Linked DNA regions of Herpetosiphon gulosus. The protein of the gene in region 1 binds, or shares a complex with, the protein of each later gene. Links are inferred from orthologs where the notes say so. Each region holds a gene or a part of one and is shown on either strand. Other genes may lie near its edges.

Region 1 (14,785 bases):
TGATAGACAAGACCAAACAGCGATGGTATGGTACAATTCGGCGCGAGATAGTATGTTGTGAAATAAGTGTATGGCACCACGAATTATTGCAGTAGCAAATCAAAAAGGCGGCGTTGGCAAAACCACCTCGACCGTAAATATCGCTGCGGAGCTTGTTGCCCGTGGCCAACGGGTGTTGGTGATTGATCTTGATCCGCAGGGTAATGCCACCACCAGTTTGGGCATTAACAAAAAAGCACTCAAAGCCACGGTGTATGATGTGCTTTTAGGCAATGCACCGACTGAAATTGTGTTAACCGCAACTGGCCGTGAGCAATTGCAACTGCTGCCAGCAACTGTTGAGCTAGCTGGGGCCGAAGTTGAGTTAGTTGATGAGCATCGGCGGGAGCACCGTCTGCGTGATGCTTTGGCTCCAGTTGCTACATCCTTCGATACGATTATGATCGATTGCCCACCATCGTTGGGCTTGCTAACCATAAACGCCTTATGTGCCGCTCATGGGGTCATTATCCCATTGCAATGTGAATATTTGGCCTTGGAAGGCTTGGCTCAACTCAAAAATACGATCGATCTGGTGCGCACATCGCTCAACCCCGCGTTGACTATTTTAGGGGTGGTGATGACGATGTACGATGGCCGCACCAATTTGGCGCAGCAGGTCGTCTCCGAGGTGCGCCAATATTTTCCGCAACGAATTTTCAATACCTTAGTTCCCCGCTCGATTCGCCTGAGTGAAGCCCCCAGCCATGGCCAAACGATTCGCGAGTATGATCCAACTAGCAAGGGCGCGATGGCCTATGCCATGCTGGTCGATGAACTAAGTCGCAGGCTGGAGGCGGCATGAACCCCAAAAAACGTGGTTTGGGCCAAGGCTTAGGAGCGCTGATTCGCCCTGATCCCACAACGTCAACACCAATGGTTGGCGCATTGCATAGCGTGCCAATCGAATCAATCGAGGCGAATCCACATCAGCCGCGCCAAATTTTCACTGCCGAAGCGCTCGAAGAATTGAGCGCTTCGATTGCGACCCATGGAATTTTGCAACCCTTGGTGGTGACTCGTACCGCGACTGGCTATGAGTTGATCGCTGGCGAACGCCGCTGGCGAGCAGCTCAACAAGCTGGATTAAGCGAAGTTCCAGTGATCATCAAAGAGGTTACGCCCCAAGAGCGGCTTGAATTGGCCTTGGTTGAAAATATCCAGCGAGCCGATTTGAATCCATTGGAAGAAGCTCAAGCCTATCAATTGTTGCGCGATGAGTTTGGCCTCACCCAGCAAGCAATTGCCGAACGAGTTGGCAAAAGCCGACCTGCGGTTGCTAACGCATTGCGTTTGCTCACAATGCCCTCAGCCTTACAACAAGCAGTGATGGAGCAGCAACTCACGGCGGGGCATCTCAAGCAGTTGATCACGATTGACGATGAGCGCATCCAAATTTTGGCGATGGAGCAAATTCTTGAGTTTCGGCTTTCGGTGCGCGAGGCCGAAAAAATGGCCCAGTTGATTAAGCACGAAAGCCAAACCCCAGCTCAAGCCAGAATCGCAATTCAGCAACGCGGCGCGGCTCCACGGGCATCGCGGCGCAATGGTGCACCAACGCCAGCAGCCCCAACTCGCAACATCATTCCAGTTGAGCCAGTAGTACCCAACGTTGACGATACGGCGGCGGTCGATCAACTGACCCGTCAACTTGGCACCAAAGTTGAAGTTAAACGCCAAGGCAATGGCGGCTATGTCCGCATCGATTTCTACTCCGACGAGCAACTGATTGCCTTGATTGAATCATTGCTCAATGGAGAAACCTTGTGAGGAGCCTATGGCCAGCGATTCATTGCATATTGCCCTCGTATGGCCATACGATGCGGCCTACGCTGGCGGGGTAACCGAGCATGTCAATCAACTAACCCACTATTTCCGGGCCTGGGGCCATCGGGTGACCTTAATTGCGCCCTATTCCAAGGGCACTCCACCTGATCCCGATTTTATTCCGCTAGGTCATGTTACACCTGTTGCGGTCAATGGCTCGGTTGCGCGAGTTAGCCTTTCGTTAACTCTTGGGCCTAAAATTCGTCAAATTTTTCAAAAGCATCATTTTGACATTGCGCATATTCACGAGCCATTTTCGCCAACCCTGCCAACGACTTTTCTGAGCCGCTCCAGCGTGCCAAATGTTGGAACCTTCCACGCGGCGGGCACACGCTCGATTGGCTATACCTCAATTTTGGCCTTATTGCGACGCTTGGAACCAAAATTGCATGGACGAATTGCGGTTTCGGCAGCAGCTCAAGAATTTGCCCATCGCTATTTTCCCGCAGAGTATACAATTATCCCGAATGGGGTTGATATAGCGACCTACAGCACCCAGCAACCAAGCTTTGGCCTGAACAACGCCAGCCCAAGTGTCTTGTTTGTGGGCCGTTTCAACGAAGAACGCAAAGGCTTTCGCTATTTGCTCGAAGCGATGAGCTATGTGCAACGAACCCGGCCTGATACACGTTTAATTGTTGCAGGTAGTGGCGACCCAACTCCATTTCTTGCCGCCATTCGTCAATGGCAAATTCGCCATGTGGAATGGTTGGGCTATGTGAGCAAGGCCCAGTTAGCTGCCCTTTACCAACAAACGACCCTCTTTTGCGCACCCTCAACTGGTGGCGAGAGCTTTGGCATCGTCTTGCTTGAGGCCATGGCCGCTGGGGCAGCAGTGGTAGCTGCTGATAACCCTGGCTATCGCGATGTGTTGGATCATCGGGTGCAAGGGTTGCTGGTGCCAGCCCGCAATGCCCAAGCTTTGGCGGTTGCGATCTTGCAACTGATCGAAGATCAATCATTACGGGCTGCAATGGCAGAAGCGGGTACAATTAAGGCGCAACTCTATGCCTGGGATCGAGTTGCTCAACGTGTGTTTGCCTTCTACCGTGGCATTCTCTCTGGTTAGGATGTTCAAGGAGGCTCTATGTACAGCACCGGCATCAAACGCTGGGCACGTCAATTAATGGAAAACTTTGTCGCTCCAGTGCTTAGTCGGCTCGGAATTACGCCCAATATGGTTACGCTGATCGGCGTTTTGTTGACTGCTGGAGTTGCGGCTGTGCTGGCAAATGGCAGTTTACAGGTCGGCGGCGTTTTGTTGATTCTGTCCAGTATTTTTGATCTGTTTGATGGGGCACTCGCTCGCGCCACCAATCAGAGTAGCCGCTTTGGTGCGTTCTTCGATTCAATTATGGATCGCTATAGTGAGGCGGTCGTCTTCTTTGGCCTGTTGATCTTTATTCATACCAAAATGGTGGGATCAACCACTTTAGCCCTGACTTTAGTCTACTGTTCGATCATTGGTTCGATTATGGTTAGCTATGCACGTGCTCGGGCTGAAGGCCTCAGTATTCCCTGTGAAACTGGCTGGCTCGGTCGGCCAGAACGGATCACAATTTTGTGCACCTGCTTGATTCTGAATTGGTTGATGGCTGGGCTATGGATTTTGGCGATTTTTACCAATATCACTGCCATCCAACGGATCTATCACGTTTGGCGTACCGAACAAATTGCCAACCCGCAACCTAAACCGGTTAAATCCAACCGTTGGAATATCAGCCGTAAGCAGCCCTAAATTTCTAAAAAACAAAAACCGTGATGAGCAATGCTCGTCACGGTTTTTTTGGCGACTCCGGCGCGACTCGAACGCGCGACCTTTTGCTCCGGAGGCAAACGCTCTATCCACTGAGCTACGGAGTCGAATCTACCGCTGTGTAGGATACGGCTAAGCTGGCGACTTGTCAAGTTATGCTAGTAATTTGGATCATATTCTAGTGCTAAAATGCTTATTAATTAACCGATCTATTCAGCAGGTAAGCTTCGATGACAACTGCTCCAACTCGTGCTCAACATATCAAAAAAGCCCAGCGTTTTGCCAATGCTCAGCGTTTGGTCAGCACAATTCAACGATTTTTGTATCGTTTTAAACGCTCGGTTGGCCGCCAAGAGCTATCCATTCCAACCGAATTTGGCAAAGTTCGGGTGCTTGGCTATGGCTTAGAAAATCCCAATCCAACCCCAATTTTGTTTGATTTGCATGGTGGTGGCTTTATTTTGGGCAGTGCCGATATGGACGAAGCCATCAATTTGCAATTTAAACAGCAAGTTGGCTGCAAAATTATCAGCATCGATTATGCCAAAGCGCCCAAATTCCCCTATCCCACAGCAGTTAATCAAGTATATGCGGTGGTCAAACATTTTTATGAAAACGCTGAGCGCTACGCAATCGATCGCAAGCTGATGGCGATTGGTGGGCATAGCGCTGGCGGGAATTTAAGCGCTGTAACCTGCCTCAAAGCTAAGCACGAAGGCCAATTTCAATTTGTCTGCCAAGTCCTCGATTATCCACCGTTGGATCTTGCGACCAGTCCGTTTGATAAGCCCAATCCCAAGGGCGCGATTCCGCCGCAGATAGCGGCAATGTTCGATGCTTGCTATCGCGAAGCCAATCAAGCCAAGCATCCATACGTCTCGCCTGTGTATGCTGAGCCAGCCGATTTAGTGGGTTTACCGCCAGCCTTGTTTATTCTGGCGGGGCGTGATTCGTTGCACGATGAGGCCTTGCGCTACGAGCAAATGCTCAAAAATGCTGGAGTACCCACAGAATGCTACGATTACCCCGATGCAGCTCATGGCTTTACTTACAAAGCCTCAGCCGATACAACTGATGCACTCGCCAAGATGGTGACATTTTTGCAAACATATCTCGCTACAAAACGCTAGGCTGCTATTGATAACTTGCGGCTAATTGGAGGCTAGCTTGGGCTGCGCCCTCAAAATCGCCAAGCAGCTCAAAGGCTTGACGCGCTGCATTAAAACTAGTCCGAGCAGCGACTAAATCGCCCTGCAGCACCCATGCCCGCCCCAAACCAAGTTGGCGCAATGGCGTTGGCTCTAAGGTTAAGGCTCGTTGATACAGCACAACTGCTTCTGAGCCAGCCGCCATAATCAAGGCATGGTAGCCCGCCATTTCGGCATAACGAGCGGCTTCGTGGGCTTTGCCAGCTGCTTCGTAATGACTAGCTAATTGCACAGCAACCATCGGCAATATACCCGCATAATTCTCAGCCAAGGCTTCGGCAGCCCGCCGATGAAACACTTGGCGACGAGCAGGACTCAGCTGCTGCTGCCAAACTTCACCAATCAAGGGATGGGCAATTTGATACTGGCCAGCTTGCTCGACCAAAATACCTTGCTGCAATAACAGATCAAGCATATCAAGCGCTTGATCTTCGGCGCAATGGCTGACCTGTTGGAGCAATTCGAGGGTGCTGTTGATGCCCAAAATCATGGCAGCTGAGAGCAAGGCTTGGGCGGCACTTGGTAAGTTGATTAAGCGCAAGCCTAGTACATCGGCCAGCGAACTAGGAATTTGATCGCTTGGCGCATGCAATAGCTCATGCAAAAAATAGGGGTTGCCACGACTGCGCCGATAGAGTTGAACACTGCGCTGCTGATCGCCGCCTTGTTGCAGCACCAATTGCTCGCTTTCGAGGGGGCTGAGGGGCTGTAATTCATGGCGTTGGGCAATATGGTTACGCTGCCAATGCCAAAGCAAGTTTGCCAATTCCCCCTGTACTTGGTTAGCCCGATAGGTCAAAATGATCAGCACTGACTTGGATTGCAGGCGCTCAGCAGCATAGCCCAGCCAGCCCAGCGAAAGTTGGTCGGCCCAATGCGCATCATCAAGCACCAATACCAACGGCTGATCAGCAAAGAGCAAGAGCACTTGCAACATAGCCTCGAAGATTCGACGGCGTTCTTCGGCAGGCGTGGCATTGCTCAGCGGCGGAATAATCTCGCGCTGTTTGAAATCGGGAATCAAACGGGCCAATTCGCTTTGCCAGTAAGGCGATAGCGGCGATTGTGTTCCAAACAGCCAATCGAACAGCGCGGTTTGGTCAGTCCAAGCTAAAAAAGGCGCAAATGGCAGCAATTGGGTAATTTCTAGCCCACGCGCAACCACCACCTGATGGGCCTCGCGAATTTGGCCCAGCCATGTTTGCCATAAACTGGTTTTGCCAATGCCCAACTCGCCAGTCAGTAACACAACCTGCACGTGGCCATGCAAACTACGTTGCCAAGCAGCATGCAACAGCGCATAATCCGGCTCGCGACCAACCAATTTGCTGGTATTGCGCGGAGTTGGCAAGCGCGGCGATTGAATGCGTGGAGCTGTGGGCGAGCCAAGAATCTGCATCCGCAAAGCTTGAGTGGCTGCTGCTGGCTCTAAGCCTAGTTGCTGCGCTAGTTGATGTTGAAAATTGGTGTAGTATTGCAAGGCATTGGCCCGTTGATCAAGCGCCAAACATGCTTGAATTGCCGCTTGAACGAATGGTTCGTGCAACGGATCAACACTCAAACTATGGCTGGCAAGTTGCAGTTTTTGCTGCTGATCGTTGGTCGTTTGCAAAGCTTGTTCAAGCAGTTGTAGATAATATTGATGCAAACGATTGCGCTCGTACAACAGCCACAATTCAAACTCTGGGGCATCGCGTAAGTTCAGGCCATCGAGCAACGGGCCGCGATAACAATTGAGCAAGGTTTGAAGATCAGGCTGGTGCAATTGCCACAGCGCCTGCAAATCATTCCAAACTGCACTCCCCAAACTCAGCCGATCATCGTGGCTACGAATGCAGCCCTCGCCGAGCTGTTGGCGCAACTGCCAAAGACAATTGCTCAGATTCTTGCGTGCGGCGCTACTGCTACTTTCGGCCCAGAGCAAACCCAAAATTCGCTCACGCGGTTGCGGTTGGTTGTGACATGCCAAATAGGCCAACAGCGCCAGCGCTTTAGCATTGGTTAGGTGGATCGCTGTTTGATTGTAAAAAATTTGGGGCTGCCCCAAAAAATAGCAGCGTAGATCCATCGTCAATTCCCAACCCAAAATCAACTAGGCAACCATTTTAAACCAAAATCACCCAATGGCGGAAGCGACTTGGGAAACCAAACAGGAAAGCCACCAGCGATAATCAAGCCAGCAAACCCGATTTAGTGCTGGAGCAAGACCCATGACAACCGCAACCACTGGCAAACTCCAAGTTGGCGACCAAGCCCCAAGCTTTCGCTTACCCAACCAAACTGGGGCAATGGTCGATTTACAAGATCTGTTAGGTAAAAAGCATATTGTGCTGTTTTTCTATCCCAAAGATGATTCGCTGATTTGTGTCGCCGAAGTTTGTGCTTTTCGCGACCAATACGAGGTGTTCAAACAAGTTGGAGCCGAAGTAATTGGCGTGAGCAGCGATTCAGTTGAGTCGCACCAGCAATTTGCTGCCAAACATCGCTTACCATTTACCTTGTTGAGTGATGGAGATAGTGCCGTGCGCAAGGCTTATGGCGCAATGACTTTGGGAATTTTTACGGGCCGCGTCACCTATATTATCGATCCACAAGGCACGATTCAGAATATTTTCTCATCGCGCTTGAATGCCCAAAAACATATTGACGAATCGCTACGAATTTTGCAACAACATTAATCTTGAATTGGAGGGTTAATCAGTGACTACTGCAACTGCTGGCAAATTAGCTGTTGGTGATCAAGCCCCGACCTTCAGCCTGCCCAATCAAGCAGGCCAATTGGTCGATTTACAAAGCCTGCTTGGCCACAAGAAAATCGTCTTATTTTTCTATCCTAAGGATCATTCGGCTGGCTGCGTGGCCGAAGTCTGTGCCTTTCGCGACCAATATGAAGTGTTTAAGCAAGCGGGTGCTGAAGTAATTGGCATTAGCAGTGATTCGGTTGAGTCGCACGAACAGTTTGCCGCCAATCATCGCTTGCCGTTTACCTTATTAAGCGATCGCGAAGGGGCAGTGCGTAAACTCTATGGCGCAACCACTTTAGGCATTTTGGCAGGCCGTGTCACCTATATCATCGATCAGCACGGCACAATTCAGCATATTTTTTCATCGTTGCTAAATGCCAACAAACACATCAGCGAAGCCCTACGCATCATCAAAGAGGCTTAGAGTTTAACGACGACATTTTTAATCACGAAGGACACGAAGAGCACAAAGGTTGATTCTGTGGTGCTAATCGATTGGCTGGCACTTCAGCCAACCCGGCCTTGGCGTGCTTCGCGTTCTTCGCGGTTCCATCGCTTTCCCCTTACTTCATCCTTCATCCCTCATCCTTCATCCTTCCTCATGTGAGGCTGATCAATTTTTGGCGCACGGCAAGACTAACAGCCTCGGTGCGATTGGTTGCGCCAAGCTTGCCCAAGATATTTTGCACATGCACTTTGACCGTGCGTAAAGCAATATCCAGCTCAAGCGCAATTTCGCCATTGGAGCGACCACGCCCTAGCAGGTGCAGCACTTCCAACTCGCGCGGGGTTAATGATTCAGGTTGGGGATTGCTCACGCCTGCCACCAGTTTGGCAGCAATATCCGGCGCAAGGTGGGTGCTACCCTTGGCAACGGCTTGAATCGCCGAAACCAACTCATCAGCCGAAGCATCCTTTAATAGATACCCCTTGGCCCCAGCTCGCAAGGCGGCCCAAATAAATTCATCGGTGGCATAGGTGGTGAGCACCAGCACTTTAGCTTGGGGCCAACGCTGACAAAGTTGGCCAATCGCGGTGGGGCCATCCATCACCGGCATTTGTAAATCCATCAAAACGACATCAGGTAGTTCTTGAGCATACAGATCAAGTGCTGCTTGACCGTTGGCAGCCTCGCCTACAATCTCGATCGTTACTTCATCCTCTAAAACAGCAATCAAACCCTCACGAACAATCCGTTGATCTTCAACAATTGCAACTCGAATCATGGCAACATCCTCGGTGATGGCGGTTTTAGCGCCTTGCTATCAGCTAGCTATCAGCTTAACACGGGTCTAGCCCGATCTGATTATGCTATAATGGCGCTTATACGAGGGCCAAAAGCCCTTCTTTTTTGGATAAAAAACCCGCTTGCGGGGCTGTGGCTCCGGCCTGTACCTTGACTTCTTGCCAATCATCCACGCGAGCGCTGCAGCAGAAAGATCATCGCACTATATATGTTTAGATCATTTTTTCGCTCATTTAGCCGCGATATTGGCATGGACTTAGGTACTGCCAATACTTTAGTCTATTTACGCGGTAAAGGCATTGTTATTTCTGAGCCATCGGTGGTGGCTATTGATAAACGTACCGGAATTCCCCAAGCGTTTGGCGCTGCGGCCAAGGCGATGGTTGGGAAAACCCCAGCCAATATTGTAGCAGTCCGCCCGCTCCGCGATGGTGTGATTGCCGATTTCGATGTAGTCGAAAAGATGATGAAATATTTTTTCGACCAAGCCCATAAACATGTTGGCGCGAGCATTGCTGGCCGCCCACGCGTGATCGTTGGCGTACCCTCAGGCGTGACCGACGTGGAAAAACGCGCCGCTCGTGATGCCGCAATGAATGCTGGCGCTCGCGAAGCCTATGTGATCGAAGAACCAATGGCGGCTGCTGTTGGTGCAGGCTTGCCTGTGACCGAACCAACTGGCTCAATGGTTGTCGATATTGGCGGCGGTACGACGGAAGTTGCCGTCATTTCGCTGGGCGGGATTGTAATTAACCACTCGTTGCGCACCGCTGGCGACGAAATCGACGAGGCCGTGATTGCCTTCGCCCGCCGTGAATATAACTTGTTGATTGGCGAACGCATGGCCGAGAAAGCCAAAATCGCCGCTGGCTCAGCCTACCCGCTCGAAGAAGAAATCAAAGTTACCCTGCGTGGTCGCGATTTGCTGACAGGCTTGCCCAAAGCGATTGAAATTAGCAGCATTGAATTGCGCGAAGGTATCGCTGGCCCTGTGGCCAATATTGTTTCCGAGGTACGCACGGCCTTGGAAGAAACCCCGCCAGAATTGGTCGCCGATATTATGGAGCATGGTATTACCTTGGCTGGTGGTGGCTCGATGCTGCGTGGCCTTGATCGGCGGATTGCTGCTGAAACCAAAATGCCAGTCCATATCGCCGAAGATCCGTTGTCGTGTGTGGCACGCGGCACAGGCAAAATGATCGAGGAATTTGATAAATACCGTGACACGATTCGGCGTTCGCAGGAATCGCGTCGCATCAAACGTGGTTAGTCATGTTAAGTCGTTCCGGCAATGCTCAACGGGCAACCAAGCTGATTGTTTGGCTGGCATGTCTTGTGGTTGTGCTGTTATTGCTCGATCAACAGGGGATTCTCACGCCAGTTACCGATAGCACGGCTCGTGTTTTGACTCCAGTTACGCGCACGCTGACGAATATTCGTTTAGCGATTAGCGATACCTTTGGCGGTATTTTTGGCTCGTCGCAAGCCGCCCAAGATTTGGCTGCCTTGCAAGAGCGGGTAACCGAGCTGGAAAACGAAAATGTCCAATTGCGCAGCGCTGCCGCTGAAAATACGACCTTGCGCCGCACCGCTGGTATGCGCGAACGCTATGGCTGGCGCACGGTAATTGGCAATGTGGTCAGTCGCTCCGCCGATGCTGGCAATCGGGTGATTAGCATTGATCGTGGTATTGTTGATGGCTTGGCGGTGGGCATGCCGGTGGTTTCGCATGTCAATGGCAGCCCCGATGCGTTAATTGGCTTGGTCGATACGGTCAGCCAGCATAACGCCACAGTTTTGTTAATTACCGATGCACGTTCGGTGGTGAGCGGTCAGGTATTATCGCAAGTCAACAGCGAACAAGAAAGTGGCAGCATTAGCCAACCCATGGGCGATGTACTTGGTCAATGGCAGCTTGGCTCACGCCTGATTATGCGCCATATCGATCGTGATGCTAAATTCAGCGTTGGCGACGATGTGTTGACCGCTGGCATTAGCAAAGCGTTGGCCTTCGATGCACCTGCGGCGCGGATTCCGCCCGATGTGCCGATTGGCCGTGTCAGCGCAATTCGCCCTGACGGCCACGGTCAACAAGCCGATATTGAACCATATTTTGATCCTGATGTGGTGCGGACTGTATGGATTATCGTCGGCGAAGATTAAGCGAACGGCTGCGCGGGCAGCTTTGGTTGGCCCTGATCGTTGGATTAACCGTGATTATTCAGACAACCCTATTGCCAACGATCTTTAATGCGCACTTGAATTTGGTGTTGTTGGCGGTGGTGTGTTGGACACTCCTGGCGGATGCAACCAAGGGTGCTGCTATTGCTATGTATGGCGGCTTGCTGATTGATGTGGTTGGTTACTCGCCGTTTGGCAGTCATGCCTTGGCCTTGTTACTGGTTACCTGGGTTTGTAGCCTTGCTGCCGAGCGTTTTCCACCCGATACATGGCCAACTTCGCTCTTGCTAACCATTGGGTTAACCCCGCTGTATCACTTAATTACCCAAGTGTTTCGCGGTGGCACCGACGATTGGCTGAGTTGGGCAATTGTGGTGCTTGTGCCAGCTATGATTATCAATGCGATTGCGGTTTTGCCAACCTTCCTCGTTTTGCAATGGTGGAACGAGCGCAAAATCCGCCACTAAACCTTATCATCAAGGAGAACCCTATGCGCGGTCGCTTGATCGGCTTACGGGTCGTGAGCTTAATTATTTTTGTGGTCTTGCTCGCACGCTTGCAGCAATTGCAATTTGGCAGCAGCGCTGCATCCTCACGTGCTTCAATTGAGCAAAATATTACCCGCCGCGATTATGTTGCCCCCCAACGTGGCGAAATTTTTGCCAGCGATGGCACAACGCTGCTAGCAGCCTCGGTTCCAACCTCGATCTTGGGGATTCAAGCTGAATCACTGCCACGCAAACGCGCTGATCGCAATGCGGTGTATCTGCGGCTGAGTATGTTGTTGCCCTTCAGCGATACTTTCACGCTCTCACCAACCACCAAATTACAAGAAGATCCAGCGTTGGCCGCAGCAATTTATGCTATCTCGCCAATTTTGCCTGCCGATACCAACTTCGCACCAGCGCAATCGATCACGGTGACCGTGCCGATGGGCAAGGCTTTGACTGCGCTGCAATTGAGCCAAGCCTATACTGATGTGATCACCCTGCAACCTGGGGTTGAAAAGATGCTTGCCAAAGCCAACTTGCCAGGGTATTTGGTTGTGCCCGTTGCCAAAAATATTCCTGATGATGTGGCCTTGGCGATTCGCGAAAATGCGCTGGCCTTGCCCGGCGTGCGGGTGGTCGATGGCTTCCAGCGCGATTACCCACTGGGTGCCGAAGTTCAATCGCTCTCGCATTTATTGGGCTATATGATTCGGATTAACGATAAGCAACTGGCCCGTTATAACCCCACCAATGATGCTGACGGCCCGCGCCAATATCTCGAAAGCGATTTAATTGGGGTTGATGGGATCGAAAATTATTATGAATCGACCTTGCGCGGCAAACTCGGCACAAATCAAATTTCGGTTGATGTCTGGGATCGAATTGTCGGCGAGCCAACGGTGTTGCAGCCAATGGAAGATGGCAAAAATCTGATTTTGAATATTGATATGAATTTGCAGCAAGCCAGCGAGGAAATTTTACAAAAATGGCTCGATGTTGCCGATCAACGCCGCGTGCGCTTAGCCAACACACCGGGCAAAGATCAAGCTAAATATGCCTCATACGACCCCATTAACAAAGGCGTGATTATGGTGATGGATGTCAACACGGGGGCTGTTTTGGCCTCGGTCAGCTTGCCAGCCTACGATAACAACGCCTTTAATCGCGGTGAGGTCGAGGAAATTACCGATTTATTTACCGATGAAGAAAACACACCCTTGCTGCATCGGGCAATTGCTGGTAAATATCCGCCTGGCTCGACCTTCAAGCAATTTACTGCTGCCGCTGCCTTAGATAGCGATATCATCAACCCTGGCACGCAAATTCAAGACCCAGGCTTTTTGATTGTGCGCAACGAATATAACGAAGCCTTGACCAACCAATATCCCAACTCCAATCGTCGCGCCAATGGATTGATCAACGTTTCTGATGCGTTGAAAGTCTCATCGAACGTCTTTTTCAACACAGTTGCTGGCGGCACCGATTATGTCACCAATCTCAAACCAACCGATCCCCAAATCAAAGGTGGCTTGGGGATTGATCGCTTGTATGAGACGGTTTCGGGCGAGTTTGGCTTCGATAAATTGACCGGAATCGATTTGCCAGGCGAAGATTCGGGGATTATTCCCAATAAAGAGTGGAAGAAACAGCGCCGTGAACGTTGGGGCGTTGGCGATACCTATATCGCGGCAATTGGTCAGGGCGATGTGCAAGTTACGCCCTTGCAATTGCTGCGTGCTACCGTCGCTACCGCCAATCGTGGTTCAGTCTATCAACCACAAGTCGTCAAAGCGATTACCGATTTGAACCGCACCGATACGATCACGCTTACCCCAGTGATTGAACATACGATTAATCTGGCACCTGAGCATTGGGCAATTATTCGCGAAGGCATGCGCCGCTCAGTGCGTGATTCCGATGCCTACAATCGCATCGCCAACAACAATAACAAACCAGCAGGCGCAATTTTGGCCGATATCGATCGGCTGGATTTGGCAGGCAAAACCGGAACCGCCGAGTATGCCGAAGGACCATATTTGCGTTCGCACTCATGGTTTGTTGGCTTTGCACCGTTCGATAATCCTAAGGTGGCGATTTTGGCCATGCTCGAAGGCACTGGCGATTTAGGTGACGGTTCGGGGACATTGGCCTTGCCAGCAGTAGTTGATGTGCTGCGAGCCTATAATGGCGAAGCCTTCCCCGATATCAATGGTAATTTGCCTACGCCTGCGGCTGGCAGCACTGGTCAATAGAGGGAAAAATCCATGCAGTTAACTGTGGCGCTTGGCCAAATCGCTTTAGTGTTGGGTGATCGTGAAGCCAATTTAGCGACGGTACGCCAAATCGCCGCCCGTGCCGAGATGGTTGGCGCAGATCTACTGGTGCTACCAGAGTTGTGGGGCACTGGCTATATGCTGGAGCAAGCCCACACGTTGAGCGATCCGCTGGGCAAGGGCTTGTTTGAAGAAGTTGCGATTTTAGCGGCCCGCCATCATTTGGCGATTATTGGCTCACTGCTTGAGCGGGATGGCAAGCAAGTTTATAACACTGCCACGCTGTATGATGCGCAGGGCAAACGCCTGCATAGCTATCGCAAAACCCACCTGATTGGCTTGATGCAAGAAGATCAATACTTGGGGGCTGGTCAGCAAGCTGAAATTTTTGACACTGCTTGGGGCAAAAGTGCGTGTGCCATTTGCTACGATTTGCGCTTTCCTGAGTTGTTTCGGCGTTATGCCTTGGCTGGCGCAGGAGTCATAATTATTCCGGCTGAATGGCCAACCGTCCGCATTGAGCATTGGCGAACCTTACTTCGAGCACGGGCAATCGAAAACCAAGCTGTGGTGATTGCATGTAATCGGGTTGGCAGCGATCGTGCCAATCAATTTGGTGGTCATTCAGTTGTGATCGATCCTTGGGGCAATGTTTTGGTTGAGGGCGATGATCAATCTGGCCTGTTGACTGCAAGCGTTGATCTCGACAGCGTTGCCAAAGCCCGCGACTTCCTGCCAGTTTTCCGCGATCGACGGGTTGATTTGTATTAAGACGAGGGATCAGGAGCTTGGCTTTTGATCCACGAAGGACACGAAGCAGCGAGGGGTCAGGGATCAGGGGCTAGGGATCAGATGCTATACAATTTTAAACTGCCCGCTGATCCCTCAACCCTCAACCCTCTGCGTTAAAGTCCAATGCCTGAAGTTTGGATCTTATGTTCTATGCTCTATGTTCTATGTTCTATGCTCTTTTTCATCCTTCATCCTTCCAACGGGTGGTTGCACAGTTCCCCTGAATGG
Region 2 (14,724 bases), on another replicon or contig:
GGTAAACAAGCGCCGCAAAATATCCAGCGGATGCGTGCCTTTTTCGCCTTTGAATTGGCCAGTTAGCATTTGACGGCCTAAGTTGGCAGGTGATGGTGCTTTAAGAAATACATCGAAAACCCCTTCGTTGAGCGGCCCCCACAACGCCACAAATTGGCGATAAGCATGGGCATCTTTGGGCGAAATTTTCTCAATCGAAGCACACGTCTTGTCTAAATCACGCCAAAATTCAATCGCGCCCGATCCATCAGGCAATGGATACCAAGCAAATGGGTCCATATCAATATATTCAAGCCCAAATTTATGCAGTTCGAGGTCGCGCACCACTGGGGTCAGGTGAATCATAATGTGGGCTGAGGAGCCAACATCCATTTTATAGCCACCAAACATGGTTTCGGTGCAAACCGCGCCGCCGACGATCGCTCGTCGTTCGATCACTAAGGTTTTGATTCCGGCCTTTTGCAAATAGCAGGCACAGGTCAAGCCATTATGCCCACCGCCAACCACAATCGCATCAAATTGCGCCATTTTGAGCATCACCCCACACTATTGATATTGTTTATGCTACGCATGGATTTGGGCTTTGGACGTATCATAGCGCTGCCGCAGCCAAGCCAACATCAGGCCAATGCCCAGCCATGGCAGCCAAATCCAGGTTAATTCAGAAAGCAAGACATTCCAGCCCCGCGCAGAAAAAAGTCGTGCTGCGCTGATTGGAGCTACGGCAATTGGCCGCCAATCAAAAAAGACTCGCTGGCTGCTGAAGGGCCACCATAAGGCCACCCCACTCCCGCCATTGGTGAGCATGTCGTACAGTGGGTGGCTCAGCACCGCCAAAAACAGGGTTAAACCAGCCACCCAGCGTTTGCATCCCAAACGTGGCGCGAAAAATGCGCCCACACTGGCAATAATTGTGGCAAAACCAATCGAATGAGTAAAACCACGATGGCTCAATAATGTGCCACGTGGTATGTCTAGCCAAAAGCTAATTCCATCAAAATCAGGGCTAATTGCCGCAATTGAAGCCCAAATTAATAATGGGCGGCTGATTCGGTCGCGACCAAGCGCCAAACCAACCACCAAAGCAGGGGCAACATGGCTAAATATTGTTGGCATGGGCGATTCTCCACATGAATCTTATTGGCAGTATAGCAATAATCCCACCAATAACTATTCGATCAAGCTTATTCAAGCCGTTTTTCGTAATAGATAATTTCCAGTGTGCCAATCAGGCCTCGGCCAATTTCCTGATAGCCATGTTTGACATAAAGTTTTTGGGCGGGTAGTTGCGGCACTGAGGTATCTAAATGAAGCCGCTTCAAGCCCAATTCACGCCCACGTTGCTCAAGCGCCAACAACATCTGTTCGCCTAAACCGTGCCGCCAATAATCGGGATGCACTCGCATGCGCTTGACCTCGGCCTCGCCCACCCCAGTCGGCAACAAACCACCAATTACTACCACCTGCCTAGCCAATTCACCAACCAAAAATTCGCCACCAGTTGCCAAATAATGCTGCTCAACTGCTAGAACATCAGCATCGCGTGCTCCATTGCCAAGATGTGCTCCCATCATGTGCAAGCCAAGGTTGTGCAATTCCCAGACAATCGCGGCATCGTGTGGCTGATAACGACGGATGGATAGTTCCATTGGGTGCTCCTAAAATGAATTGAATAACAAAAAACCTGCTGTTGGCTTCTCTGGCAACAGCAGGTGATCGAATTTCAAATCAATTTGCTTTACTCTTGAAAGGTAGTTAAAAAGGTGCTCGGTGGCGATAAACGCACTGCTTGTTGTTCTTGCGAGTGGGGCAAATGGGTAAATGCACCGTTATCGTACCAAAAAACCTGATTGGAGATCGAGCCAGGCCCATTGCGATACATGCCCTCAACTACAGGCAGCATGCTCGTCCAAGCTTCCAAGGCAATTGGCTCGTTAATTGGATAGCACAGCACCACATGGCGATTGGGCACAGCTACCAACGAGCCAAAGCGCCCGATACATTGTGGATATTGCTCAAGCAACAAGCTTTGCGAGCCAATCAAGAAATCGTCGCCAGTGATAGCTAGAACGTTAATTCCATCATCCAATTCATGTTCGGTGAGGCGCAACTCACGCCCGCGCAAGTTTTCCAAGGCGACTGCAAACAATTCCTCGTTGGTTTTACCCCAAGCCATCGCTTCGTCGCTACTTACGCTGCGAATCGTGGTGGGCAAATCAAACACCAGCACCGAGCAGACATCCTGCAAATCTTCACGATAAATCAGCTTTTCGCGTAATTCAGGCTCCAAGGCCCACAAACGAATTGCCAACAAATCGCGGATACTTTCAAAATCTTGTATTTCATCTTGCAATAGCACTTCGTTTTCAAAACCCTTGTGCATTGCCTCAAAGTGATCGGTAATAACTGCCAGCCATTGCGATTGGGGATGGGCATAGCATTTTTGCGCCAGTGAGCTTAGCCCAATGCGGGTATCTTTTGTCCACCCTGCATGGTCAGCTAACACCACAAAGCCTTGATTTTCAGGCCGCACTGGCAAACCAAGGTTTTTCAAATAACGCTCCACGATTTGGCGAAAATCTTGCCATTGCTGTGGATTGAAAAAATTGACCCATGCTGGTGGTGTTGGTAAATCGCGCTTACCAAACGTCTTTTCCCAGTTGCTCATGGTTCCCCCCTATAAACGCTGACGCTGCTACCAAAGCCTAAGCACACCAAGCACTTAGTTTGGCAGCAGGATGACCAAAGTATAGCCGAGCGTTGCGATTCGCATCAGGGCAAATAAACCGATTGTTGCTCGGTCTGAAGCCTGATTATGCAAGAATAACCGCCGTGCAGAAAGAATCGTTCCCTCAAGCCTGTCGTTTGGGGCATTGGTTGGCTTTACGCCGATTGGTGCGGGCATTGCACCCAAGCAGTGGCCTAGAATGAAGCGAGTACGCGGTTGCATTGGTATGTTCCTGCTAGCAAAATCGTGAGCCAACGCCGATCTTCAACCATTAATACGACAATACCTTCCACCTAGATACTATCGCATGCCTCTGTGTCATACAATGTCATCAGTGTGAAGAAATGATGAGGCTTTATTAATTGTTGATCGCTTACTATGCGCATGCAAGGGTTGACGCTTAAAAACTCAATCAGCTAGCTACGTGGCTAGATCGTAGCTCAGAGCCAGCGTCGCCGCCGAAAAAACCAGAGCATCCCAATAATGATTGCGAGCATAATCGCCCAAACCATCAGATAGCCGTAGCGCCAGTGTAGTTCGGGCATGAGATCAAAATTCATGCCATACAGCGAGGTAACGAGGGTTAGTGGCAGAAAAATCGTGCTGACGATCGTTAGTGCCTTCATAATTTCATTCATTTTGTTTGAGGAAACCGAGAGGTAGGTATCCAAGGTGCTGCCAACCACATCGCGCACTCCTTCGCTGAGGTCGGTTATTCGCACCAAATGGTCGTAAATATCACGGAAGTAAATTTCACAATTGCGCGAAATCAGGTCGAACTCGCCGCGTGAGAGCCGCTGCATCACTTCGCGTTGCGGCGATACCACCCGACGTAAGGCTAAAATGCTGTGCTTTAGCTCCAAAATGCGGCGCAAGGCGCTGGGTTTGGGGTCTTGAATGATGCTATCTTCGAGAAAATCCACCTCTTCATCAATCCGATCAAGGTAAGGCAGAAATTCATCAACAATTGCATCGAGCACTGCATGGGCCAAAAAATCAGCTCCGCGCTCCAAAATTCGGCCATCGCGCACCGCCCGATCCCAAATTGTATCGAGCGCAGCCAAGCGTACATGTGAGGTAGTTACGACAAAATTGCGGCCTAAAAAGCAATTCAGTTCATCGGTGCTCAAGCGCGAAACATCCTCGCCCACCGCAATCGCATGCACAACGATGAACAGATGATCGCCGAAATCATCAACTTTGGGTGGTTGGTAGCCGGTGCTCAGCGTATCTTCGATTGCTAACGGGTGAAAATGAAATATCTCGCGCAAAAAGGTATCATATTCGGTTTGCTGACAAGCATATAAATTGACCCACAGCATGCCCTCGCCGCTGGCATGCAGTTCGCGAATTTCTTCAACGGTCTTGATTTTGCGTAATGGTTGGTCGGGCAAGCTATATAGTGCTTGAAACATAGACCCCCGCTTTGCTCACAAAAAGGGCAAGTCCTGCGACTTGCCCCAAACTAGCGACTCAATCTAGGCTTATTTGACGCTAGTAATTCCATCATCGGCGGCAATCAGGCGGGTACGAGCTGTATTCGAAAGATCATACAACCACAATTCGCTGGGGCCGCTAATCACAGGCTCTGGACCGCGTTCATTGTCGGGCGATTGTAAAGCCCGAACATACAACAGCGCATCATCAACCACGGCCACCGCACCTAAATCGCCAAGGGTTGCACCTTTGACGATTTGGCTGTCGTTGTTGCCTTGGCGACTGTGCAAGCTATAATTCAACACTTGGCCGCTGCGACACGCTACATTTAAATAGTAGAGTGTGTTATCGCTGCTCCACGAGAGCGGGCGTACCCACCATTGGCCGGTAATCGCATCGAGTTGCTTGCCAGTTTGGTCGAGCACCAAGAGATCAGCGCCACCATCAGTGCGAAGTGCTTCGACGGCAATCCGTGTGCCATCAGCCGAAACTTGCGCTTGACCAACGCTGCGATAATTGCCCAAACTGGCTTGGCCGAGCAAGCCATCAGTGCCACTCAACGGATTACTGATTAACAAGCCCCCTTGACCGCCATCGGTATGGCCAACCGTCAGCACCGATCCATCGGGCAAGGCATGTGGCATACGGCGGCTCCACTCGTCAAGCGGCGAAACCGCACTCGGATCACCGCCATTGGCCGTCACCTGCCAGAGCCGATAGCTATCAGGGGCTGCATCGCTCCAGGGTGCAGTAAACCAAATGACCCCGCCATCAAGCGACCAAGCAGGCTCGGCACAACCACCAACATCGGCGACCAAGGTTTCGTTGTCGCCATCGATGGTGCTTGTCCAGAGTGCGCCTTGGGTTGGCAAGCCGTCGGGGTTGGCTCGGCAGAAGGCAATTTGGGTGCGATCAGGGCTGATTGCCACAGCACTTTCAATTGCCAAAGTTGTGGTAATTGGCACGACCCGCGAGCTTTCGTAGCGATACAAATCGCCTTTGCTGGTAAAGACAACTGGTTGCTTAGGTGCGGTGGGCGAGCCATTGCTCTTGGCAAGCGGATCATCGCCCAGCGTGGCGGTGGCGCTATCAGCAATAACCACATTTAAGCGTCCGCCATCAAGCTGCACCGTAAATGGTAAGGCTTGATCAAGCCCAATTTCAATTAATACCCCAGCTGAATCGCTGCTCGATTGCGAAACGACTGAGCGCACATGTTGCAACGTATCAAGCTTTAGCACTTTGGTGAGCGTGACCGACGATGAACGCCAGAGATCATCGTGTCGCCATAACGGCAGATCGATTTGAATCACGCTGGCAATCGCGCTATCGCCTGCGAGCAATTGAGCCGCAGCCGGAGGCACACACCGTACAACCCCATTGACGGGACCACTGCTAGAGGTTAATTCTAAGAATAAGCGATCGCCATTGGGTGTGCGATCAAGCCCAGCGTTATTTAAGCGGGCACTAAAGCGCTCGTCGGTTACCGCCCCAAATGGCTGAGTACAAAAACTACTGCTTTGATTGGCAGTCGGGGTACTTGCAGGAGTGGCCCGAGGTGTAATGACTGGTGAAGGGCCAGCGGTTGGAGAAGCGCCTTTGGTAGGCGAAGGGCCAACTGTGCGGGTTGGGGTAGCCGAAGGCTCGGTTGTTGGCGACGCAGGTGCAGGCGTTAATGTCACCGTTGCCGTAGGAGTAGCCGTGCCTGTCGGAGTTAAGGCGAGGATAGTTAGCTCATTTTGTAACGGGCGAGCAGTGGGCTGTGGGGCTTGTTGACATGCTGCGAGCGCCACAACAACCAAGGCTAAACTCACACGTTGCCGTAACAACAACTTCAAACGACACTCCTTGGACAATCCAAAACGGCACGAACGCCGCAATTACATCCCAGAAAACGTATTATCGTTTTGCACAATTTTAATCCAGCCGCGCTGTAATGCAAATACCACAGCTTGGGTGCGATCGTTGACCGCCAATTTGCGCAAAATTGATGAAATATGATTTTTAACGGTTTGATTGCTAATCTCGAGGCGGGCGGCAATTTCTTTATTAGTTTGCCCCGCCGCTACTAATTCTAAGACTTCAATTTCACGCGGTGACATTGGCGAGTAGACATGCTCGGTATGGGTATCCATGGTCAATTGGCGAAACGAATCCATCACAGCAGCAGCGACCGCTGGGGTATTCAGTACCAAATCATTGATTGGATAATTGCCTGAGCGCACCATATCGACCGAATTGATCAGATCATCCCAATCAATTGTGCGCGAAAGATAGGCGGCAACGCCTGCTCGCAGTGATTTTACAATACCTTCTTGATCATTGATATCGCTGAGCAAAATCACGCCGATATTGGGGTGATTTAATTTGACCGTGCGGGCGACTTCAATTCCATTGACCCCAGGTAAATCAACATCCATCACAATAATATCGGGGTTGCTATAATCGACCAAACGAATTGCTTGCTGGCCGTTGCTGGCCTCGCCAATAATTTTATAGCGTGGTACTTGGCCGAAGTGATAACGTAAGCCTTCACGATAAATGGTATGGGCATGAACCAAGACAATATTGGTTTTGGCGACCGAATCGCCACGTCGGCGCGGGCCTTCCGCAGATGCTTGCATACGATCCACTCTTTCTGGAATCCTAGGCATACCCTCGGTAAGCGATGATATGCGCAATTATACACGACGACGAGCATCAGCATTGATTGAGGTTAAACGTTAGTGGGATAGCAGATGATGCTATCTGCTGATAATACACTGAATTATAGCGAATCGGCTAGCCTTATTCCCAACAATTTGATGACAATTAATAATTGCTCATCCGACTTTAAGCCCTACCTTAGGCGATACCCATGGCTAGCTGGTGAATCGTAACTGATATAATGCTACTACGCTGGCTCAGTTCAACCACAATTGGGCATGGGGGATCTCAAGTATCTGGCCAATATGGTATTATTTTGAGTCAGGAGGGTTATTATGTCCACTAGCATTCGCGCTCGTTCCTGGCGCGAGTTCAATCCAATTATGGTTGTAGCTGTGTTGCTGTTGCTAGCAATTAGCTTACCAATGGTCTATACCACCACAGTTGGAGCCGCCGGAACCTTGGTGTTTGGACTGGGTTCTTCGTTTGCTAAACATGTTGTCTGGATTATCTTGGGCATTAGTTTGATGTTTAGTTTGGCCCTGTTAGATTATCAATTGCTGCGCTCGTTGGCAATTATTTTATATATCGCTGCGCTTGGGCTTTTGGGCATGGTGGTGGCCCTAGGCCAAGTTAAATATGGTGCTCAAAGCTGGATCGGCTCAAGCCAACTTTCGTTTCAGCCAACCGAGCCAGCCAAACTTATGGTAATCATCGCGCTTGCCGCATTTTGGAGCAAACACGGCGATGAGCCTAGCCCATGGAAATCGGTCTTTATTTCGTTGGTGATTTTGGCTGTACCACTGGGTTTAGTCATGCTTCAGCCCGACTTTGGCTCAGGCATGGTAATGATCGGCATTTGGCTGGTGATGTCGTTGGTCGCCAATACCCGTTGGGTGCAATATGGCCTATTGACCTTGCTTGGTGCGCCAGTGGTAGTGCTCGCATGGCTCAATTTTAGCGTGTATCAGCGCGAACGCTTGACCGTCTTTTTAACTCCCGAGCGTTGCGAAACCGATTTAGAATTTCGCATGCGGGCCTGTTGGCAAATTATTCAGTCACGTTTGGCAATTGGCAACGGTGGCCTTGGCGGTATGGGCTTGTTACGCGGAGTGCAAAGCCAATTAAACTATTTGCCAGTGCAAGAGAGCGACTTTATTTTCGCGGTAACGGCGGAAGAGCTGGGTTTTATTGGTGCGGCAGTCGTGATAGTGCTGCAATTAATCGTCATCTGGCAAATTTGGCGAGTGGTTGAGCGAGCACGCGACCCCTTTGGGCGTTTGATAGCGGCTGGGATTGCTGGCCTGCTGTTGGTGCATTGTCTCGAAAATATTGGCATGAATTTGATTATGATGCCTATGACCGGGATTCCTTTGCCATTTGTGAGTTATGGGGGCTCGTTTACCCTAACGGTTTTGATGGGCATTGGCGTGGTGCTGAGCGTCTCGATTCGTAGCAAACGTTGGTCATTTAATTAAGGTACTAGATCAACTGGGGACTATTTGACGATCGGTTACGCTGAATAAACCACCCGCAGACCCAGCACGTTAATTAAAATTGCCTAACCAACTACCTTGCCCGCCTTCGGGCGATTTCGTATAATACATCGTAACATTTTCTTTCTTGATAAGCTTGATCAACATTGTTCCTACAAAGGTGCTTGGATTGATTCAACCAAAACCTTTGAAGAAGCTCCTGCGAGATGCAGTAGTTGTAGGTGGGTTGGGATGTTGGTAGCAATTATTATTATGCTCTTGTTTATTTGCTGTCCTACAACATCACCCCTACTTCGGCAAGCCGCGCATTGATCGTTCCTTAAAGCCAAGGGGGCTGTATGGCGTTAATCAAACGAGGTGGGACATCGCGTTTAACCCCAATCGATGGGCCAGATGCTGGCTCGTCAAGCGGGCAGGCCGATGATGCAACACGTACTTTCTCTCCACAACCAACCAGCGATGACTCGACTCGCGGCTTAGATGCAACCCGCACGATTGCTCCAGCCGATGCCGATTCGACTCGTGGCTTAGTCGCTGCGGGCAATGATTCAACTCGAAGCATCGCTCCGCCGGTCAATCCTGATGCCACTCGTGGGATCAACCAAAACCCCGATGCCACCCGTGGAATCAATCAAAATCCTGATGCCACTCGCAGCGTTAGCAATCGAGTTGGCTCAATTTTACGCAATCAAGGGGTTTCGCGGGTTGGCACTGAGGATATTCGTAATCGTGCGCCTAACCCCGATGCAACCCGCTTGCAACAACCAGCCGCCAAAGCAGCCGATCAACCCAGCGCCCAATCTAGTTCACCAGCGCTTAAAGTTGGCACGGTGCTTGAAGGGCGTTACGTGGTTGAAGGCGTTTTGGGCATCGGCGGGATGAGCGTGGTCTATAAGGGTCGCGACACCCGCTTTAAAGATGTGACCCGTTTTTGTGCGATCAAAGAGATGTTCCAAAGCTCGCTCGACTCGCAAACGCGTTTCTTGAGCTTGAAGAACTTCGAACGCGAAGCCGGTTTATTGGCCACCCTCAATCATCCAGCCATTCCCAAAGTCTACGACTTCTTCGAGGAAGCAGGCCGCGCCTATCTGGTGATGGAATTAATCGAAGGCCACGACCTTGAAACCGTGCTCGAAAAAGCCAACGGCCCCTTGGAAGAGCAACAAGTTGGGCGTTGGGCGATTCAAATCTGCGATGTGCTGAATTATCTGCATGGCCACGAACCTGAGCCAATTATCTTCCGCGACTTAAAACCATCGAACATGATTGTGACTCCAACTGATCGGATTGTGCTGATCGACTTCGGGATTGCGCGGGTCTTTACCCGCACCGATAAAAAAGGCACGATGATTGGCACGGAAGGCTACTCACCGCCAGAACAATATCGCGGGATTGCCGAAGCGCGTGGCGATGTTTACGCGTTGGGCGCAACCCTGCACCATTTGCTAACCAACGTTGACCCACGCTTGGAAACCCCGTTTACCTTCGGCGATCGCCCGATTCGCCAATTGAACCCAACCGTTTCGCCAGAAGTTGAAGCGATTGTGATGAAATCGCTGGAATACGATATGGCTAATCGCTGGGGTTCGGCGGCTGAATTCCAATCGGTGTTATTGAGTGTGCCAGGCTTTGCACCTGCTGGGGTTGCAGTGGCCGCCCCAGCAACTCCCGCCTTTGGGGCGGCGATTCGCCGTGGCGGTAAAAATGCCGAGGTGCTTTGGAAGTTTCGCTGCGAAGATGAAGTGCGTTCATCGCCATTTGTGCGCAACGGCACACTCTATATTGGTTGCTACGATACCAACCTGTATGCAATTGATACCAAGCGCGGCGAATTTCGCTGGAAAAAGCCAACCGAGGGTGGTATCTCATCAACTCCCACGGTTTGGGATGATATGGTGATTGTTGGCTCGGATGATGGCAATGTCTATGCCTTCGATACCCGCGCTGGCACTCAACGCTGGGTCTTTCGCACCGAAAAACCAGTGCGCTCCTCGCCGCGGGTGCAAGATCGTTTGGTCTATTTTGGCTCCGACGATTACCACTTGTACGCGGTTGATGCCACCAATGGCCGCCAAATTTGGCGCTATCGTGGCTGGCAATGGATTCGCTCATCGCCCTGTTTGACCAGTAATATGGTGATTTTTGGCTCTGGCGATGGCAGCATTGTGGCGCTTGATCTGTTCAAGGGCGGTATTCGTTGGAAGCAAAAACTCCAAGGTGGGATTGTTTCGAGCGCTGCAGCCAATGATAAGATGGTGCTCGTCGGCTCTATGGATAATAATCTGCATGCGCTTGACCTTGAAGGCGGTTGGCCGATCTGGAAATTCCGCACCAGTCACTACGTCAATTCATCGCCAATCATCATCGGCAATCGGGCCTTTGTGGGCGGGATTGACGGCAATATTTATGCGGTCGATCTTAAAAATGGCAAACAAGTTTGGCAATATAATACTGGAGCACAAATCGTTTCATCGCCAGTTGCCGATTCAGGCCGAATCTACATTGGGGCGGCTGATGGCACGGTCTATTGTCTCGATGCTGGCTCGGGCACACCCGTTTGGACCCACACCTGCGAAGGCCCAATCGTTTCTACTCCAGCGGTTGTCGAAGGGGTTGTCTATATTGGGTCGATGGATCACCAGGTCTATGCCTTACGTGCTTAGGAGAGTCCGCCATGGGATTTTTTCGTAAATTATTCGGGCGTACTTCAACTGAGCCAAGCACGCTTGATCCAGTTCCTGTTGCAACCGATCAATCACCTGTTGCTGTCGCAAGCCCAGCTGCTAGCGAGGCACCAACCGAAACGCCAACCGATGTTGTAGCAGTTGCCTCAACTGAGTTACCAATCGAGCCATTAATCAGCGCAGAGCCACTTGCCGAATTGCCAGCAGCCCAAACTGCTGGTGCGGTGGCAACCGAACGTTCGCAAAAAACCACTGCGCCACTCGATCCCGAGCAACTGCCCGAGCGTGATCCTGATGGTACGAATTATCTCGGAACCCGCGATATTAGTGCTGCGCCGATCGTTGCTAAAGCGGTCTCAACCCGTGGGCTAGCCAGTTGGGCCGCCCGCGATATTGGCCGAATTCGCCGTAACAATCAAGATAGTGTTTATACTGGATTGATGAGTTTGCCCGATGGTGAACACGATATCAGCGTCGGCCTGTTTGTGGTTGCCGACGGCATGGGCGGCCATGAAGGCGGCGAAATCGCCTCACGCCGAGCGATCGAAACCGTGATGATCGCGGTGTTGGAGCAAATGGCCTTACCAGCTATGGCCGATGAAGATCCTGGTAACCCACTGCCATTGCTGCTGATGAGTGCGGTGCAAGATGCCAACACCCGCATCTGGAACGAAGCTCAATCGCGGGGCACAGATATGGGCACGACCTGCACTGCCGCCTTGTTGGTTGGCGATGGCTTGTATATTGCCCATGTTGGCGATAGCCGTCTGTATGCCATGAGCGATGGCAAACTCCGCCTGATCACCGCTGATCATTCTACTGTGGGGCGCTTGATTGCGATGGGCCAATTGACCGAAGAAGAAACTCGCAATCATCCGCTGCGCAACCAACTCTATCGCACCGTTGGCCAACATCCGGAAATCCAAGTCGATTCAATCTACCAAAGCCTTGAGGGTATCAGCCATTTGTTATTGTGTAGCGATGGCTTATGGAGTATGGTTGACGACGATGAGATGGCGGCAATCATCAACGAAACGCCATGGCCGCAAGATGCCTGCCAGCGTTTGATTGCCCGCGCCAACTTAGCCGGCGGCGAAGATAACATTAGCGCGGTGGTTGTTTCATTGCCACCCTTGCAAGGCCAAGGAGCGCTCCGATGAGTACCCAAGCAATGGTTCAACTGCGCATTACTCCTGGGCGACCAGCAGTTGCCCAAAGTAACGATCCGCAAATTGTTTATTTGTTGGTCGAAGCCTCGCCTGCTGGCATTCCCGATGCCGATTTGGCGATTCCAGTCAACCTTGGTTTTATTGTTGATCGTAGCTCTTCGATGCGCGGCGAACGGCTTTACCAAGTTAAAGAGGCTTGTAATAACGTCGTCAATCAGCTTAATCGCCAAGATTATTTCTCGGTGGTGTCGTTCAACGATCGAGCTGAAGTGGTTGTGCCCTGCCAACGCCCCAACGATAAAGACCAAATCAAACGCGCGATTGGCATGATCGAGGCCAAAGGTGGCACTGAAATGGCCACAGGCATGATGATGGGCTTGCAGGAAATTTCACGCCCCATGATGAGTCGTGGCATCAGCCGCATGGTTTTATTAACCGATGGCCGTACCTATGGTGATGAAAGCCGCTGTGTCGAAATCGCGCGGCGTGCTCAATCCAAAGGCATCGGCATTACAGCCCTTGGCATTGGCGACGAGTGGAATGAAGATTTACTCGAAACAATCGCCTCAGCCGAAAACAGCCGTACCGAATATATCACCAATGCTCAGCAAATTGTCAACGTTTTCTCCGAGGAGATCAAACGTTTGCAAAATGTGATGGCGCATAAAGTTGAAATACGCTTCCATCTGCACCCGCAGGCTGAAATTCGCTCGCTGTTTCGGGTGCGCCCATTTATTGCCGCACTCACCCCACAGTTGCACAACGAAACTCTTTGGCGCATGCCACTGGGCGAGTGGGTTGGCCGCGAAGATCAAATCTTTTTATTGGAGCTGGTCGTGCCGCCACTGCCAGCAGGCAACCAAACGATCTGCCGGATCGAGATGTTTTACGAAGTGCCCAGTATCAGTAGTCAGGCCTTGCAAACCAAGGTTGATGTGCAACTGCCGGTGCGGCCTGCCGACCAAATTCGGCCTGATGTTGATGGTGTGGTCAAACATTGGCTCGAACGTACCGTGGCCTATCGTTTGCAAGCCTCAGCCTGGCAACATGTTGAGCAAGGCAACATCGAAGAAGCTACCAAAAAGTTACGCATGGCTGGCACGCGCTTGCTCGAATCGGGCCAAACTGATCTCGCCCAAACCGTTCAAGAAGAGGCCACCCGCCTGTTGCGTAGCGGCACAACCAGCGACGAAGGTCGCAAACGGATTAAATACGGCACCCGTGGCTTGGTCGCTCGCGAACGGGGCGGAGAGCAATAGGAAGTTGTTATGATTAAGTGTCCAGCGTGTGAAACCGAAAATTTACCAGGCACCTTCTTTTGCGTTGATTGTGGCTCGTCATTTTTGCCCTCGCGCATCCGTGAAACCACTGCCTCACTCGGCGCAGCAACCATGGCGGGTGGCTCTGGTAATTTAGTCATTCCGCCACCAGCGCCTCCGCGTGATACGGCGATCCCAGTGTTGCGGGTGGTGATTCTCAATAGTGGGCGCAAACTTGGCTTCAACACCAACCAACCAATTGTGATCGGTCGCCAAGATAGCAAGGGCAGTTTTTACCCTGATATTGATCTTTCGACCGATGGCGGTTTAGAGGCTGGCGTTTCACGTCGCCATGCAATTATTCGGATTCAAAGCGCCAATGTTTGCACGCTCGAAGATTTAGGTAGCTCAAATGGCACCTTTATCAACCGTGAAAAGCTGGCTGCCAATAGCCCTAAAGCCCTGCGTCATGGTGATGAAGTGCGTTTGGGCAATATTCTGTTACGAATTGAATTGACTAGCCAATAAGTGTTGTAGCTGATTGAAGGAGTTTTTAATGGGTACACGGGTAGTAATTTTGCACTTGAGTGGTGAAGATCCGATTATTGCTGAGATGGAAGAAGATCCCCAGCCAACGGATGCCTTTATTCGGGTCAGCAATATGCGCCGTCGTGATGGCAAAGATGTGCCCTACATTGCGGGTGGGGTGCAATCAGTGATTTACCCATGGCATCGGGTAACGTTTATCGAAATGATGGTCAGCGAAGAAGAACGTGGCAACGTCATCGACTTCTTCCGCGACGCATAAATTTCGTCCAAATCAGACAATGACAATCCCTTGGCACTGACTTCGATCATCGTAGAAGCCAGTGCCAAGGGATTCTTAACGATTGTTAATCCTAGTTTCTCATTTTTCACAGAGCGCAAAAGTGGCTGTGGTATAATGCGCTGTGGCTGAGGCAAGCATGGCTTGTTTCTTACGGACATTCGTCCGATTGGGCCCAGTTATAGTGAACATGAGATTGCTTGGTGGCAGCGTTGCCACAACTGCACCTTCATCCACTCCGTTCCCCATGGACGAATACCAGCATGCAGACAACCATCATCATGGCACAAGGCAAAGCATGACAAACGCTGGACAAAACAGATTAGGCCTTCGATTTCGCGAAGCCCGTGAAGCCCGTGGCATTTCACTGGCTCAAGCTTCAAGTGAAACCCGAATTATCCAACGCTATTTGGCGGCCCTCGAAAATGGTGAATATCATCATCTGCCGGGCGATGTTTATGCCCGTGGTTTTATTCGCA

Evidence for each region.
Region 2: the proteins of ABEB26_RS03215 (region 1) and ABEB26_RS14540 are in contact, whole or in part, in a crystal structure (PDB 6PL5), measured with the Thermus thermophilus proteins. The link is inferred for Herpetosiphon gulosus from one-to-one orthologs. Residues at the interface, in WP_223903432.1 of Thermus thermophilus: Arg4, Ile5, His6, Leu8, Ala9, Phe12, Ala15, Leu16, Leu19, Gly20, Arg22, Ala23, Trp24, Leu26, Gln27, Val28, Tyr31, Tyr34, Leu36, Leu43, Thr45, Asp47, Lys156, Gln157, Gly158, Ser160, Val184, Leu201, Glu202; in WP_223903423.1 of Thermus thermophilus: Phe161, Val165, Phe168, Val169, Leu172, Pro198, Tyr199, Glu202, Tyr211, Arg212, Asp213, Gln220, Val221, Gln223, Ser224, Ile226, Ala227, Ile228, Gly229, Ser230, Gly266, Phe267, Val270, Leu274, Tyr277, Gly278, Leu281, Phe285, Leu289, Arg297.

The regions. Positions count from the first base shown.
Region 1 is NZ_BAABRU010000002.1:253,080-267,864, forward strand. Bases 11,118-14,117 are described here. They hold ABEB26_RS03215 (penicillin-binding transpeptidase domain-containing protein), read left to right. Parts: upstream 11,118-11,491; coding sequence 11,492-13,744; downstream 13,745-14,117. Other genes in these bases: mreD (rod shape-determining protein MreD), read left to right, coding at 11,118-11,468; ABEB26_RS03220 (carbon-nitrogen family hydrolase), read left to right, coding at 13,757-14,117. In the rest of the region: ABEB26_RS03150 (ParA family protein), read left to right, coding at 71-844; ABEB26_RS03155 (ParB/RepB/Spo0J family partition protein), read left to right, coding at 841-1,809; ABEB26_RS03160 (glycosyltransferase family 4 protein), read left to right, coding at 1,817-2,935; ABEB26_RS03165 (CDP-alcohol phosphatidyltransferase family protein), read left to right, coding at 2,954-3,604; ABEB26_RS03175 (alpha/beta hydrolase), read left to right, coding at 3,853-4,752; ABEB26_RS03180 (ATP-binding protein), read right to left, coding at 4,757-6,898; ABEB26_RS03185 (peroxiredoxin), read left to right, coding at 7,041-7,508; ABEB26_RS03190 (peroxiredoxin), read left to right, coding at 7,531-7,998; ABEB26_RS03195 (response regulator transcription factor), read right to left, coding at 8,174-8,800; ABEB26_RS03200 (rod shape-determining protein), read left to right, coding at 9,029-10,090; rod shape-determining protein MreC, read left to right, coding at 10,093-10,983; more of mreD, read left to right, coding at 10,959-11,117; more of ABEB26_RS03220, read left to right, coding at 14,118-14,536. UniProt on the Escherichia coli protein: Catalyzes cross-linking of the peptidoglycan cell wall. Responsible for the determination of the rod shape of the cell. Is probably required for lateral peptidoglycan synthesis and maintenance of the correct diameter during lateral and centripetal growth.
Region 2 is NZ_BAABRU010000010.1:52,724-67,447, forward strand. What follows is about bases 6,279-9,217. They hold ABEB26_RS14540 (FtsW/RodA/SpoVE family cell cycle protein), read left to right. Parts: upstream 6,279-7,146; coding sequence 7,147-8,289; downstream 8,290-9,217. Other genes in these bases: ABEB26_RS14535 (LuxR C-terminal-related transcriptional regulator), read right to left, coding at 6,279-6,789; ABEB26_RS14545 (outer membrane protein assembly factor BamB family protein), read left to right, coding at 8,646-9,217. Also shown: ABEB26_RS14500 (phytoene desaturase family protein), read right to left, coding at 1-528; ABEB26_RS14505 (metal-dependent hydrolase), read right to left, coding at 565-1,116; ABEB26_RS14510 (GNAT family N-acetyltransferase), read right to left, coding at 1,185-1,649; ABEB26_RS14515 (DUF1444 domain-containing protein), read right to left, coding at 1,739-2,668; ABEB26_RS14520 (hypothetical protein), read right to left, coding at 2,723-2,950; magnesium/cobalt transporter CorA, read right to left, coding at 3,169-4,143; ABEB26_RS14530 (TolB family protein), read right to left, coding at 4,213-6,003; more of ABEB26_RS14535, read right to left, coding at 6,046-6,278; more of ABEB26_RS14545, read left to right, coding at 9,218-10,970; ABEB26_RS14550 (PP2C family protein-serine/threonine phosphatase), read left to right, coding at 10,982-12,151; ABEB26_RS14555 (vWA domain-containing protein), read left to right, coding at 12,148-13,419; ABEB26_RS14560 (FHA domain-containing protein), read left to right, coding at 13,429-13,947; ABEB26_RS14565 (hypothetical protein), read left to right, coding at 13,976-14,227; ABEB26_RS14570 (helix-turn-helix domain-containing protein), read left to right, coding at 14,544-14,724. UniProt on the Escherichia coli protein: Peptidoglycan polymerase that is essential for cell wall elongation. Also required for the maintenance of the rod cell shape. Functions probably in conjunction with the penicillin-binding protein 2 (mrdA).